DNA from 2 places in the Variovorax sp. LG9.2 genome. Region 2 is predicted to be linked to the other one. Evidence: predicted binding sites of a transcription regulator. Region 2 holds the regulator's gene; the other holds the start of a gene.
The links. The regulator NrdR, encoded in region 2, represses ribonucleotide reductase genes. The targets are predictions, from matches to a motif close to CACNANATNTNGTG.
Positions count from the first base shown of each region.

Region 1: a site for NrdR is predicted at 4,065-4,078, ahead of QN413_RS01095 (ribonucleoside-diphosphate reductase subunit alpha). Genes of this name have one in related genera too.

Region 1 is NZ_JASJXB010000001.1:242,828-249,572, reverse strand. It holds gene QN413_RS01100 (ribonucleotide-diphosphate reductase subunit beta) at 1-827, opposite strand, end outside; gene QN413_RS01095 (ribonucleoside-diphosphate reductase subunit alpha) at 972-3,941, opposite strand; gene ampD (1,6-anhydro-N-acetylmuramyl-L-alanine amidase AmpD) at 4,288-4,914, opposite strand; gene QN413_RS01085 (sigma-54 dependent transcriptional regulator) at 4,907-6,535, opposite strand; gene QN413_RS01080 (sensor histidine kinase) at 6,540-6,745, opposite strand, start outside.
Region 2 is NZ_JASJXB010000019.1:51,726-58,470, reverse strand. It holds gene QN413_RS18460 (DUF748 domain-containing protein) at 1-797, opposite strand, end outside; gene QN413_RS18455 (lytic transglycosylase domain-containing protein) at 1,417-2,271, shown strand; ZMP/ZTP riboswitch at 2,318-2,443, shown strand; gene glyA (serine hydroxymethyltransferase) at 2,485-3,729, shown strand; gene nrdR (transcriptional regulator NrdR) at 3,749-4,192, shown strand; gene QN413_RS18440 (GspH/FimT family pseudopilin) at 4,378-4,953, shown strand; gene pilV (type IV pilus modification protein PilV) at 4,941-5,483, shown strand; gene QN413_RS18430 (hypothetical protein) at 5,536-6,246, shown strand; gene QN413_RS18425 (pilus assembly protein) at 6,246-6,745, shown strand, end outside.

The DNA of each region.
Region 1 (6,745 bases), on a different contig from region 2:
TGGTACTGCTCGGCGGCGCCGGTCATCTTGTTCTGGCGACCCAGCGCCAGAATCTGCGTAAAGCCGACGTAGAAGAACAAACCCTCCATCAGGCATGCGAACACGATGAGCGACTTGAGCAGGGTCTGGTCGGTCTCGTGCGTGCCGGTCTTGAAAAGCGGATCGCTGATGGCTTCGATGAACGGGATCAGGAACTGGTCCTTCTCGCGGATCGAAGGCACTTCGTTGTAGGCGTTGAAGATCTCGCTCTCGTCCAGACCGAGCGACTCGACGATGTACTGGTACGCGTGCGTGTGGATCGCTTCTTCGAAGGCTTGGCGCAGCAAGAACTGGCGGCACTCCGGCGCGGTGATATGCCGATACGTGCCCAGCACGATGTTGTTGGCGGCGAGCGAGTCGGCGGTCACGAAGAAGCCGAGGTTGCGCTTCACGATGCGGCGCTCGTCTTCGGTCAGGCCGTTCGGGTCTTTCCACAACGCGATGTCTCGCGTCATGTTCACTTCCTGAGGCATCCAGTGATTGGCGCAAGAGGCCAGGTACTTTTCCCACGCCCATTTGTACTTGAAGGGCACGAGCTGGTTGACGTCGGTTTGACCGTTGATGATTCGTTTGTCGTCGGCCCGCACGCGGCGTGCGACCGGAGCGGCGGCTGACGCGACAAATGACGCAGCGACCGACGATGTTGCAGCAGAGATGGCCGGTGCAATTTTCGGCGTCGGCGCCTCCATCGAGCGTGCATTCAATGCGCCGCTTTTCGGTGAGTGCTGCAATCCTTGTTGCATGTCCTTTGGCAAGGAGGGCTTGACTTCTTCGTCCCAGGTCAACATAGAAAAATCCAATACTCAAATTATCAGAGCAACGATGTAAGTTGGAAAGTGCTCGTTCACATCGCGCTCCATTTATCTCGTCGTTATGTTGCTCACATGCATCGCGTTGTGATGTCAGGCGATGCCGCGAACATCAAACGCGCTTCATTGACATGCTTCGCACGTCGGATCGTCCACACCGCAAAACGCGATGTCGGTTTGCGGCATCGAACTCAACTGCAATTGCGCAGCGAGTGCAGCAGCATCGAGTGCGCTCAAGCCTGATGCACCCGACATGCTCGATGACATGTTCGACGATGCTTCGCTGCTCGTGCTGCCCGACGACACAGCATTGAGACGACCGGATTGCACCGTCGATTTTTCAGCGTGCGTCGCGCTCTGGGTGCGGAGGTAGTAGGTCGTCTTCAGGCCACGCAACCATGCGAGCTTGTACGTGTCGTCGAGCTTCTTGCCCGATGCACCGGCCATGTAGATGTTGAGCGACTGCGCCTGGTCGATCCACTTCTGGCGCCTCGAGGCGGCTTCGACCAGCCACGTCGTTTCGACTTCGAAGGCGGTGGCGTAGAGCGCCTTGATGTCTTGCGGCACGCGATCGATCGGACGCAGCGAGCCATCGAAGTGCTTCAGGTCCATGACCATCACGTCGTCCCACAAACCGAGACGCTTCAGGTCGCGCACCAGATAGTGATTGATGACGGTGAACTCGCCCGACAGGTTCGACTTGACCGACAGGTTGCCGAAGCAAGGCTCGATCGATGCGTCGACGCCGATGATGTTCGAGATGGTCGCGGTCGGAGCGATGGCCGTGCAGTTCGAATTGCGCATGCCGTCGGTCTTGATCTTCTGACGCAACGCGTCCCAGTCGAGCGTGGTCGAGCGGTCGACTTCGACGTAGCCGCCACGTGCTTTTTCGAGCAGGTCGAGCGTGTCGATCGGCAGCACGCCCTTGTCCCACAGCGAGCCCTTGTAGCTCGAGTACTTGCCGCGCTCCTTGGCGAGATCGGTCGATGCCCAGTACGCGTGGTAGCAGATGGCTTCCATCGACACGTCTGCAAATTCGACGGCTTCTTGCGAAGCGTACGGAATCCGCAACTCATACAGCGCATCCTGGAAGCCCATCACGCCCAGGCCGACCGGACGATGGCGCAAATTGGAGTCACGCGCCTTCTTGACGGCGTAGTAATTGATGTCGATCACGTTGTCGAGCATGCGCATCGCGGTCGAGATCGTGCGCTTCAGCTTCTCATGGTCGACCTTGCCGTCTTTCAGATGCTGCAGCAGGTTCACCGAACCCAGATTGCAGACAGCGGTCTCGGTGTCGCTGGTGTTGAGCGTGATCTCTGTGCAGAGGTTCGAGGAGTGCACGACGCCCGCGTGCTGCTGCGGCGAGCGCACGTTGCACGCGTCCTTGAAGGTGATCCACGGGTGTCCGGTTTCGAACAGCATCGTGAGCATCTTTCGCCACAAGTCGGCGGCCGGCAGCGTGCGGCTCGGCTTGATGTCGCCGCGGGCTGCCCGTTCTTCGTAAGCGACGTAGGCGCGCTCGAAGTCGGCGCCGAAGAGGTCGTGCAGGTCGGGCACGTTGTTGGGCGAGAACAGCGTCCAGGTGCCCTTTTCCATCACGCGGCGCATGAAGAGGTCGGGGATCCAGTTGGCGGTGTTCATGTCGTGCGTGCGGCGGCGATCGTCGCCGGTGTTCTTGCGCAGTTCCAGGAACTCCTCGATGTCGAGGTGCCAGGTTTCGAGGTATGTGCAGACAGCGCCCTTGCGCTTGCCGCCCTGGTTCACCGCGACAGCGGTGTCGTTGACCACCTTCAGGAAAGGCACGACGCCTTGCGATTCGCCATTGGTGCCCTTGATGTGGCTGCCGAGTGCACGAACGCGGGTCCAATCGTTGCCCAAGCCGCCGGCGAACTTCGACAGCAGCGCGTTTTCCTTGATCGATTCGTAGATGCCGTCGAGGTCGTCGGGCACTGTCGTCAGATAGCAGCTCGACAGTTGCGAGCGCAGCGTGCCGGCGTTGAACAGCGTCGGCGTGCTCGACATGAAGTCGAAAGACGACAGCACTTCGTAGAACTCGATGGCGCGCGCTTCGCGGTCGATTTCGCCGAGCGACAGACCCATCGCAACGCGCATGAAGAACGCCTGCGGCAGTTCGATGCGGTCTTTGCGGATGTGCAGGAAGTAGCGGTCGTACAGCGTTTGCAGGCCGAGGTAGTCGAACTGCAGGTCGCGCTCAGCCTTGAGCGCGGCGCCCAGGCGGGGCAAGTCGTACTGCAGCAGCTTCTCGTCGAGCAGTTCGTTGTCGACGCCCTTCTTAATGAACTGCGGAAAGTAGTCGACGTAGGCTTGCGAGCGCTCGACCGGCATCACTTCGCGGCCGAGAATTTCTTTGAAGATCGTATGCAGCAGCAGGCGCGCGGTGGCGAACGTGTAGTCCGGGTCTTTTTCGATCAGCGTGCGGGCTGCCAGGATCGATGCCTTGTAAACCTCGTCGAGCGGCACGCCGTCGTAGAGGTTCCGCATCGTCTCGGCCTGGATCGGTGCCGCAGTGATGCTGTCGCCCAGACCTTCGCAGGCGGACTCGATCAGGCCCTTGAGCTCGTTCAGGTCGAGCGCGACACGCTCGCCACGGTCGAGCACATGGATGATCGGCGCGACCGGCGCGTCTTGCGCACCTTGCTTGGCGCGCTCTTGCGTGCGGCGTTCGCGGTACAGCACATAGGCACGCGCGATTTCATGATGACCGCCGCGCATCAGGCCGAGTTCGACCGAGTCCTGCACGTCTTCGATGTGGAAGGTGCCGCCGCCCGGACGCGAGCGCACCATGGCGCGCACGACCGCTTGCGTAAGGCCGTCGACGGTTTCGCGCACGCTGGCAGACGCCGCGCCTTGCGTGCCGTGCACGGCGAGAAAGGCCTTCATCATCGCGATGGCGATCTTGTTCGGTTCGAACGGGACCACCGCGCCGTTGCGGCGAATGATCTGGTAGTGCGCGAGCGCATTGCCGGCGGGCGATCCGGCGGTGTCGCGAGCGCTGCTGGTGGCGTTGGGGCTGCCGTTGGTAGATAGCGCGTTGCGTGATGCGGACGGTGTGTTCTGAGCTGTTTGCATTCGATCCTCGGTTGGCAATTCTTGTTGGGGACGCGGACATCGGTGGTCGGCGTTCGATTCCGGAGCCATTCAGGCATTTGTTCCAGACGGCACACTATATCTAGGGTCTGAGGGGCCTACAACCACTAGATGTAGTGTTTTCGACGAACTTCAATGTTTGTGAAAAACTGCACATCTTGTCGCTTTGCGGTGTGCGTGGCGTCGTAGATGCCGGGCGTGCGGCGTGGTTGCTGCCCTACGTTATTCCAACCCAGCAACCATGCGGTTTTCGACCGCTTTTGCATCTGCGAACCGCATGGTTGCTGCGATGCGAAAGAGCGCCGCGCGCCATGTTTGCAGTGCGATATCAAGGTCCGATGGCGACCTCGGGAAACATATCTTTTTTCCAACCCGTTGCGTCGCGCAGACGCCGCCATGCGAAGCCTGGCCCCGGGTCTTGTTTGCGTCCGGGTGCAATGTGTTCATGGCCGGCGACGAAGGCGATCGGATAGTGCTGTGCGATGGCGGGGCAGAGGCCGGCAAGCGCCTCGTATTGCGCGTCTTCGAAGAGCGCACCTTCGAGCCCTTCGAGCTCGATGCCGATCGAATCGTCGTTGCAGTTGGTGCGGCCGCGCCATGCCGATGGACCTGCGTGCCAGGCACGGTCGTCGCAGCTGACGAACTGCCAGAGTTCGCCGTCGCGCCGCACATAAAAATGCGACGACACCTCGACGCCGCGGATGCTCTTGAAGTACGGGTGTGCGTCCCAGTCGAGGCGATTGGTGAAGAGCTGCTGCACCTCGTCGCCGCCGTATTGCGCAGGTGGCAGGCTGATCGAATGCAGCACGATCAGATCGATCTGCGCGCCGACAGGGCGTGGGCCGAAGTTCGGCGAATGCAGTTGCCTGGCAAAGCGGTACCAGCCTGTGTTCCACATCGCTGCGCCGTTCGCAATTCCATCCCCCGCACCATCCACGCCAACCCCCTCATTCATCGATGGCGACGCCATGTCCATCGTCGCCGTTCGGTGTCGCAATGCCGAGTCGTGCAATGCGATAGCGGATCTGCCGCAGGCTCAAGCCAAGTCGCGCCGCCGCTGCGGTGCGATTGAACCCGCTTTCATGCAGCGCGCGCACGAGGATCTCACGCTCCTGTTGATCGAGATAGGTCTGCAGGTCGGACGGCACCGCGGGCGGCGGCGCCTTCGCTTCATGCGGCATCGATGTCGTGCTGTTCGAGCCGATGGGGGCGTCGTGCAGATCAGCGGTGCTCGCCACGCGCGCACCACCTGCTGCATCGTTCGCCACATCGGCCGTGCCCGAAGCCGCAGAACTCGTCATCGAAGCCAGGCTCGCCAGTCCCGAATCAGACCCCATCAGATCCAGATGCAGCTCATCGCCATCGTTCAACGCGACGGCGCGATGCAACAGGTTTTCAAGCTCGCGCACGTTGCCGTTCAGCGGATGCAGCGCGAGCCGGCGCAGCACGTCGGCCGACAGCGTCGGCACCGGCATGCCGGCTTCGTGTGCGATGCGTTCGAGCAGCGCGGTGCACAGCGCCGGCAGATCTTCGCGCCGCTCGCGCAGCGCAGGCACCGCGATCTCGATCACGTTGAGCCGATAGAAAAGGTCTTGCCTAAATCGGCTCGCCAGCACCTCGGCGTGCAGATCCTTGTGCGTCGCGCTGACGATGCGCACATCGACCGCGTCTTCCTGCGTCGAGCCGATCGGCCGCACGTTGCGCTCCTGGATGGCGCGCAGCAACTTCGACTGCATGGCGATCGGCAGGTCGCCGATCTCGTCCAGAAACAAGGTGCCGCCACGCGCCGCCTGAAAGTAGCCATCACGGTCTTGCGACGAGCCGGTGTACGAGCCCTTGCGCGCGCCGAAGAACTCTGCCTCGAGCAGGTTCTCCGGAATGGCGCCGCAATTGACTGCGACGAAGGGCCCGTCGCTGCGCTGGCTGCACGCATGCACGGCGCGCGCGACCAGTTCCTTGCCAGTGCCCGACTCGCCGCGCACCAGCACCGGCGCCATGCCGCGCGCGACCTTGGCGATGCGCGACTTGACGATCCGCATCGGTTCCGAATCGCCGACCAGCCGGGCCAGCGCGGCCAACCCGCTCGCAGCCACGACCGCCGATTTGCTTGCACCCGTATCGATGCTGGCTGCCGTTCGCACCACCTTCACCGGCGACGCATGTTGCTGGACGGCAGAGGCCACGACGGCTCGAAATTGCTTCAGATCGACCGGCTTGGTGAGGTAGTCGAAGGCGCCGGCTTTCAAGGCCTCGACGGCGTTTTCGGCGGAGCCGTAGGCCGTCATGACGACGCATCGCTCGCTGCGCTGGTCGTTCTGGATGCGCTGCAGGATTTCCATGCCGAGCCCATCGGGCAACCGCATGTCGGTGATCACCGCATCGAAGCGCTCGGTCGCCAGATGCTGCATCGCCTCGGCCACGCTGCCGGCCGCGTCGACCTTGTAACCCTCGCGCAGCAGCGTCAGTTCGTAGAGCGTGCGCAGGTCGGGTTCGTCGTCGACCACGAGGATGTGCGCGGGTTGCGCGCTTTGCGCATGCGACGCGGACGCTGTCGGCGATGGGGTGGGGTTGCTCACCCGCCTATTGTGTCAGCCGCGTTTCGGCCGGTGCAAACGAAACGAAGAAATCGTTGCCTTCCGGCCCGTTCGCGGCAAGCGCGCGACGCTCGTAGCCGATCGTCGCGCCGTGCCGCTCGCACAGCTCTCTGCAAATGAACAGCCCGAGACCGCTCGAGCGACTCTCCGACGAAAAGAACGGTTCGAACAGATGCCTCTGCACCGCCGTCT
Region 2 (6,745 bases):
GTGGCGGTCTGCTCGAAGTCGATCTTGAGGTCGGCATCGAGCGTGCCGGCTTGCAGCTTGACCGGCGAGCCGGCGGGGATGTATCCAAGGTACGGCGCCAGATCGAGTCCCTTGAACTGGAGCTGCGCGTCGGTCTTGCGGTTGTCTGCGAACGGCGTGCTGAACGCGGTCGAATCGAACTCGCTGCCGTTTAGCACGAACGCGAGCTTGGGCTCGGTCTTGATCTCCCGCTTGGAAGCCAGATTGCTCAGAAATGGGACGTTGAGCACCAAGTCGCGCAATGTGTGCGTGCGCTTGACCGTCTGGTCGTCGAAGTCGACCGAGCCGCCGGAAATCGCAATGTTGTAGATAGCGAAGCGCGGCGGGTCGCTCTTGGGCGCCGCAGGGACACTTGCGAGTTTGGCGAGGATGTCGTCGATGTCGTATCTACCGTCGGCCAGGTGGGTCAGCTTGACGACCGGCGACTCGACGCGGACGGCGTCGATCACCGGTGCCAACCTCAAGACTGACTGGAGTTCCGCGTCGGCGTACAGCCGAGCCACGTGGAACTGCGGCTGGCTACCGTCAGCAGTGGCGATGCTCAGATCGTCGACTGTCAGTTCCAGCGTCCACGGCTTGAAATCTATTTTTCCGACAGTTACTTTTCGACCCAGCTTTTCACTGGCGATCTTTTGAATCTGGCTTTTCGCAATCGGCGGCACCGCCAACCAGGCGACGAGCCAAAGGCCGAGTAGCGATGCCAAAGCGACGATCCCGCGTCGCACCCACTTATTTTGTCTTAGCGATGCAGCATTCATTTGAAGTGAGTGTGCCGCAAAGGCTTTGTCGTTCCCATTGCCATTCCAGAAGCAAGAAAGCCCGGTAGCGGGACATGGTGTCTTGCTACCGGGCTCGATGGCGGGCACGAGGCTCATGCCATCTTTTCGCTCGACCGGAAGTTCAATCGTTCCGACCAAGCTGGCGGCAAGAGATTGCCACCAAGAGTGCCTCTATCGCTGGACCGCCGAATTGTTCTTTGGTCACTGGACTTTGGCGATGCCAAAATTAACTGGCTTTTGCAGATTAGACCTTGCCCCCAGTCAATGCAAGTCGCATTTTCAATTTCTTGCAAACCGCTATTAGCAACAATACTTTGGATTTACTTACCACGCTTTGTTAGACTGATTTTAGAATAACATACCTAGGTGTTATTCTTGACCGTGTATTTAGCCACTCCTAGAATCCGCTTCTCCCGTGATGCCAAGCGCCCGGGCCTCCATGAAATCCGCCGCCGAACTTCTCGGCTTGATCAGGCGCCCGCGCTCCCTCCTCCTCGCGCGGGCCTGATTTGTACCAATCCAGCGATTTCGCCTTTTGTACCGGTTCTCCGCCCCTCGGGGTGAACCGCCAGCAGGCGCCGCACAGAAAGGAAGAGCGATGAAACTGGCATTCGAAGCCACAGCCCAAGGATTCAGGACATTCGTGTCCGACGTGGCCGACGGTTTTTTCGAGATGACCCACAACGGTTTTGCGTTGGTAGGACTGGCCATAGTGTTTGCGGCCATAGCCCTGGTAGCGCGGCCCGACTTGCGTGAACAAGGCGAAGAGCAGCTCATGAGCTGGCTCCAGTCGCGCAAGCCCGTGCCCGCCGTGCCTGAAGTCCTCGTGAGCGATCTCGATCCCACCGCGATCGAGCGCACGACGGCGACCAGTCCGCTCGACTTGCCCAAGCAGCAAGCCGCAGTGGCTTACTGGCTCAGCAAGAAATACCGCGTTGCAGCAGAGCCCTTGAGCGCACTCGTCGCCGAGGCCTATGACCTCGGCAAGCGAAGCAAGCTCGATCCGACTTTGATCCTAGCGATCATGGCCGTCGAGTCCAGCTTCAACCCGTTTGCGCAGAGCCAGGTTGGCGCTCAAGGTCTGATGCAGGTCATGACGCGGGTGCACGGCGATAAGTACGAGAGCGCCGGCGGCACGCTGACGGCGTTCGATCCGGTGACCAACATGCGTGTCGGCGTCAAGGTGCTGCAGGAATGCATCGCGCGCGCCGGTTCGCTCGAAGGCGGCTTGCGTTATTACGTGGGCGCGGCCAACCTAGAAGACGACGGCGGCTATGCTGGCAAGGTCTTGGCCGAGCACGGACGGCTGCGTCAGGTCGCCGACGGGCGCTCACCACCGACAACGACCGCACCCACACCAGCCTTGCGTGCACAAGCGACACCAACCCCGGCTCCCTTGGCAAAACCCGCTGAAGCAGCTGCAGACAAGCTGGCCTTGCTGGGCGATTTGTAGGCGATGCGGCGCTCCTGCCGCTGAATCTTTCATCGTCGGCTACACTCGCGCGGTACGCGACTGGCGATAGGCGCACCCCGCTTCGGGGTCTCGCGCTGACGTGGAATACCACTGGGAAGCGTACCGCCTGCGGCCTTCAGCAGGTGTTCAGCCGTTCGCCTGGGCAGCCCTTGTTTGGTTGAAGAACAAGGACATCGTCTTCAAAGGACTGCCATGTACCCGCGCAATATTCTGGTCGAACAGACCGATCCTGAAATCTGGGCTGCTATCCAGGCCGAGAACGCTCGCCAGGAACAGCACATCGAGCTGATCGCGAGCGAAAACTACGCTTCACCTGCCGTCATGCAGGCGCAAGGCTCACAGCTCACCAACAAGTACGCTGAAGGCTATCCTGGCAAGCGCTACTACGGCGGCTGCGAGTTCGTGGACATCGCCGAACAATTGGCCATCGACCGTATCAAGCAGATTTTTGGCGCCGACGCTGCCAATGTTCAGCCCCATTGCGGCGCCTCTGCCAACGAAGCCGTGATGCTGGCCTTTTTGAAGCCGGGCGACACCATCATGGGCATGAGTCTGGCCGAAGGCGGTCACCTGACGCACGGCATGCCGCTCAACATCAGCGGCAAGTGGTTCAACGTGGTGAGCTATGGGCTCGACGCCAAGGAAGAGATCGACTACGACGCCATGGAGCGCAAGGCGCGTGAGCATCTGCCCAAGCTCATCATTGCCGGCGCCTCGGCGTATTCGCTGCGCATCGATTTCGAGCGCTTCGCCAAGGTGGCGAAAGACATCGGTGCGATCTTCATGGTCGACATCGCGCACTACGCCGGTCTGGTCGCAGCGGGCGTGTACCCCAACCCGGTCCCCTTCGCGGATGTCGTTACCTCGACGACGCACAAAAGCCTGCGCGGCCCGCGCGGCGGCATCATCTTGATGAAGTCGCAGCATGAAAAAGCCATCAACAGCGCAATCTTTCCTGGCTTGCAAGGCGGTCCACTGATGCACGTGATCGCAGCCAAGGCCGTTGCCTTCAAGGAAGCCATGACGCCTGAGTTCAAGGCTTACCAGCAGCAGGTCGTGAAAAATGCGCAGATCGTCGCCGAAACGCTGACCGAACGCGGCTTGCGCATCGTGAGCGGCCGCACCGAAAGCCACGTCATGCTGGTCGACCTGCGCGCCAAGGGGATCACCGGCAAGGAAGCCGAAGCGGTACTCGGCAGCGCGCATATGACGATCAATAAGAACGCCATTCCCAACGACCCTGAAAAGCCCATGGTGACCAGCGGCGTTCGCATCGGCACACCGGCCATGACGACGCGCGGCTTCAAGGACGAAGAGGCGCGCCAGACAGCCCATCTGATCGCCGACGTGCTCGAAAACCCACGCGATGAAGCGAACATCGACGCGGTACGCGTCAAGGTGCATGCGTTGACCAGCCGCTTCCCGGTCTACAGCTGAACATGCGCACGGTGACCGCATGAAATGCCCTTTTTGCGGTCACCTCGAAACGCAGGTCGTCGAGACCCGTGTTTCAGAAGATGCGGACTTTGTGCGCAGGCGCCGTCAGTGCGCCGACTGCGACAAGCGCTTCACCACCTACGAGCGGCCGGAGGTCAACTTTCCTGCGGTCGTCAAAAAAGACGGCAGCCGTGCCGACTTCGATTCGCGCAAGGTTCGTGCGTCGATGGTGTTGGCGCTGCGCAAGCGACCAGTGAGCATCGAGCAAATCGACAGCGCCCTTATGCGCATCGAGCAAAAGCTGCTGTCCAGCGGGTTGCGGGAGATCGACTCGGCAAAGGTCGGCGAACTGGTCATGCGCGAACTCAAGCGGCTCGACAAGGTTGCTTACGTCCGCTTCGCGTCGGTGTATCGGAGCTTCGAAGACGTGGATGAATTCAGGCAGTTGCTGCGCGACATTTAGTAGCGCATCAGTAGCGAATCGACGTTACCAAACGTCGTTTTCTTCTGCCAACTTCGTCAATTCGAGTTTGCAAAGATTCTAAAAGGTCGCATCTGCATCGAAGCAGTCCGATCGTCCATCTAGATCGACCGGCGAGGCATTTTTGCCTCCTTCTTTCGTGTAACGGCCCGTAGCATGCGGGCCCTATGCGACGCATATCCTTACTCACCGCCTATTCGTCAAAGTCGACTCACCTCGTCTCTGGCTTCACGGCCATCGAGTTGATGGTTGTCGTGTCGATCGTCGGAATACTGGCCGCGCTCGCCGCGCCGAGCTTCCGTACCGTTATCGAAAACTACCGCGTCCGACGCGCTACCGAAGACCTCGTCTCCACCATCTACCTGGCGCGCGCGGAAGGCATCAAGCGCGGTGGCGGCGTCGTGCTTCGCAAGGCTGGCGCAGCGAATTGCAGCGGCGCGACTCAAATCGAGCAGTGGGATTGCGGCTGGTTCGTCTTTGTGGACTCGAACGGCAACAAGCTCATCGACCCGGGTGAAGAAACGATTCAGACCGCGCCCGCTGCGACGGGCGTCTCCATCACCTTCACTTTGCACAACGCGCTGGCCTCTGTCGACCGCTGGGGACAGTTCAGCGGTGCCGGCGCGTTCGGCTTTATCGTGCGGCCCTCTGGCAACACATCGGCTGCCAGTACAACGGCGCTGTGCATGAGCAGCGGCGGTCGTTTGGCAACACGCAAAGGGGTGTCCTCATGCCAGGCCTGAAACGACAAAGCGGCGTCTCGCTCATCGAATCGCTGGTCGCGACGACGATTCTGGCGATCGGCAGCCTTGGGCTGCTCACCGTCCAGATCCGCACCTTGGCCGAAACGCAGACCAGCGTGCACCGGGCCCAGGCCGTTCGCGCCATCGAGGATCTGGCAGAGCGCATCAAGGCCAACCCGGACGGCTTCGGCCAGCTCCGCATTGGCGCATACGCAAGCCCATGGGACGCGACACCCATCGCTGCGTCGGATGCCTGCGATGTCAACGCATGCAGCCCGGCAGAGCTGGCCCGATCGGACATCGCCCAGTGGCGAAAAACGATCGCCCGCACCTTGCCACTGGGACAAGCCAAAGTCTTCACCGATGAATCGGTTGCCGCTGCCGACCGACGTCAGCTGGGTGTAATGGTGGGTTGGCGCGCGAACGAGCGGACGGGCGATGGTGTCTCGCCGTTCGATCTGAAAGTAGATGCTGCGGGTGTCGCTTGTCCCGAGGGACTCATCTGCCATCTCGTCTATGTGCAGCCTTGAATTTCCATCTGCCCGAGGTCGTCGGGCTCAAAGCGGCGCCTCCCTGATCGAGTTGCTCGTCGGTTTGACGCTCGGCCTGATGGTCGTCGCGGCCGCGATCGGCACATTGATCGTCTCAAGAACCGCGTCAGGCACTGTCGGCGATCTGAGCCAATTGCAGCAGCAAGGCTCCTACGCGCTGCGTGTCGTGGGCATTCAGATTCGTCAGGCCGGGTCGGTCGCGCCCATCAAGGATTCGGTCAACTCGCTCTACAGCTTCAAGGACACCTTCATCGGCTTCGGTGGGAATTCAAGCGTGGTGACTGGTGCCGATGGCGCCGGGGACAGCGCCGACACCGTATCGACCAGCAACGAGCCGCTCGATGGCAACCCCGACACACGTCCGCGCGATTGTCTCGGCGAGAAGGCAAACGGTGCCCGCATCGACAGCACGTTTTGGGTCGACGGCGAAGCGCACGAACTCAAGTGCAAAAGCGGCGCCAAGAATCAGGCCCTGATCGGCAACGTCGCCGACTTTCAGGTTTGGTATCGCATCCTTTCCGCGGCCAGCACCACGCAACGCATGACCGCTAAACAAGTCGATGCCGCCGGGCTCTGGCGCTCCGTTAAATCGATCGAAATATGTCTCGACTTGCAAGGCGATGAGGCCGGGCAACCCAATGTCGGCAGCTATGCCAACTGCCAAGGCGTGGAGTCGCCGAGGAACGGGCGACTGCATCTGGTCTTTCGCAATGTCTTCGACTTGCGGACACAGGGCACCTGATGGGCACGCCACGCTTGCGCCAGCAGGGCATCGCACTGTTTGTCGTGATGGTGGTGTTGCTGCTGTCGATGCTGCTGGTACTTTGGTCATCGCGTACCGCCCTGTTCAACGAACTGCTTACGGGTACCGACAGCGACTACCAGCGTGCGCTCGAAGCTGCTCAGTCTATGGTGCGCGATGCCGAGTTCGATATTCAGGGGCAGAAGCCCGACGGGTCCGCGTGCACTGGCTCCTTTTGCCGGTCTCCCGTCATCGATCCGAGCCAAGGTCAGGCCTTCTACCCTGAGAGTGCTAACGACTTTCAAGATCTGGACGCCGCGTTGGTCACGAAGACTCCCTCATGCGTTGCCGGCATCTGCACGGCGACCAACGTAGCCGCGGAATTCTGGGCGACGGCGACGGCACTGAGCGCCATGAAGGCCTCGGCAGCGACCTACGGCCGGTACACAGGCGCGCAGGCCGGCGAGGTCGGGAATCCATTGCTGAGGGCGAACGCCGG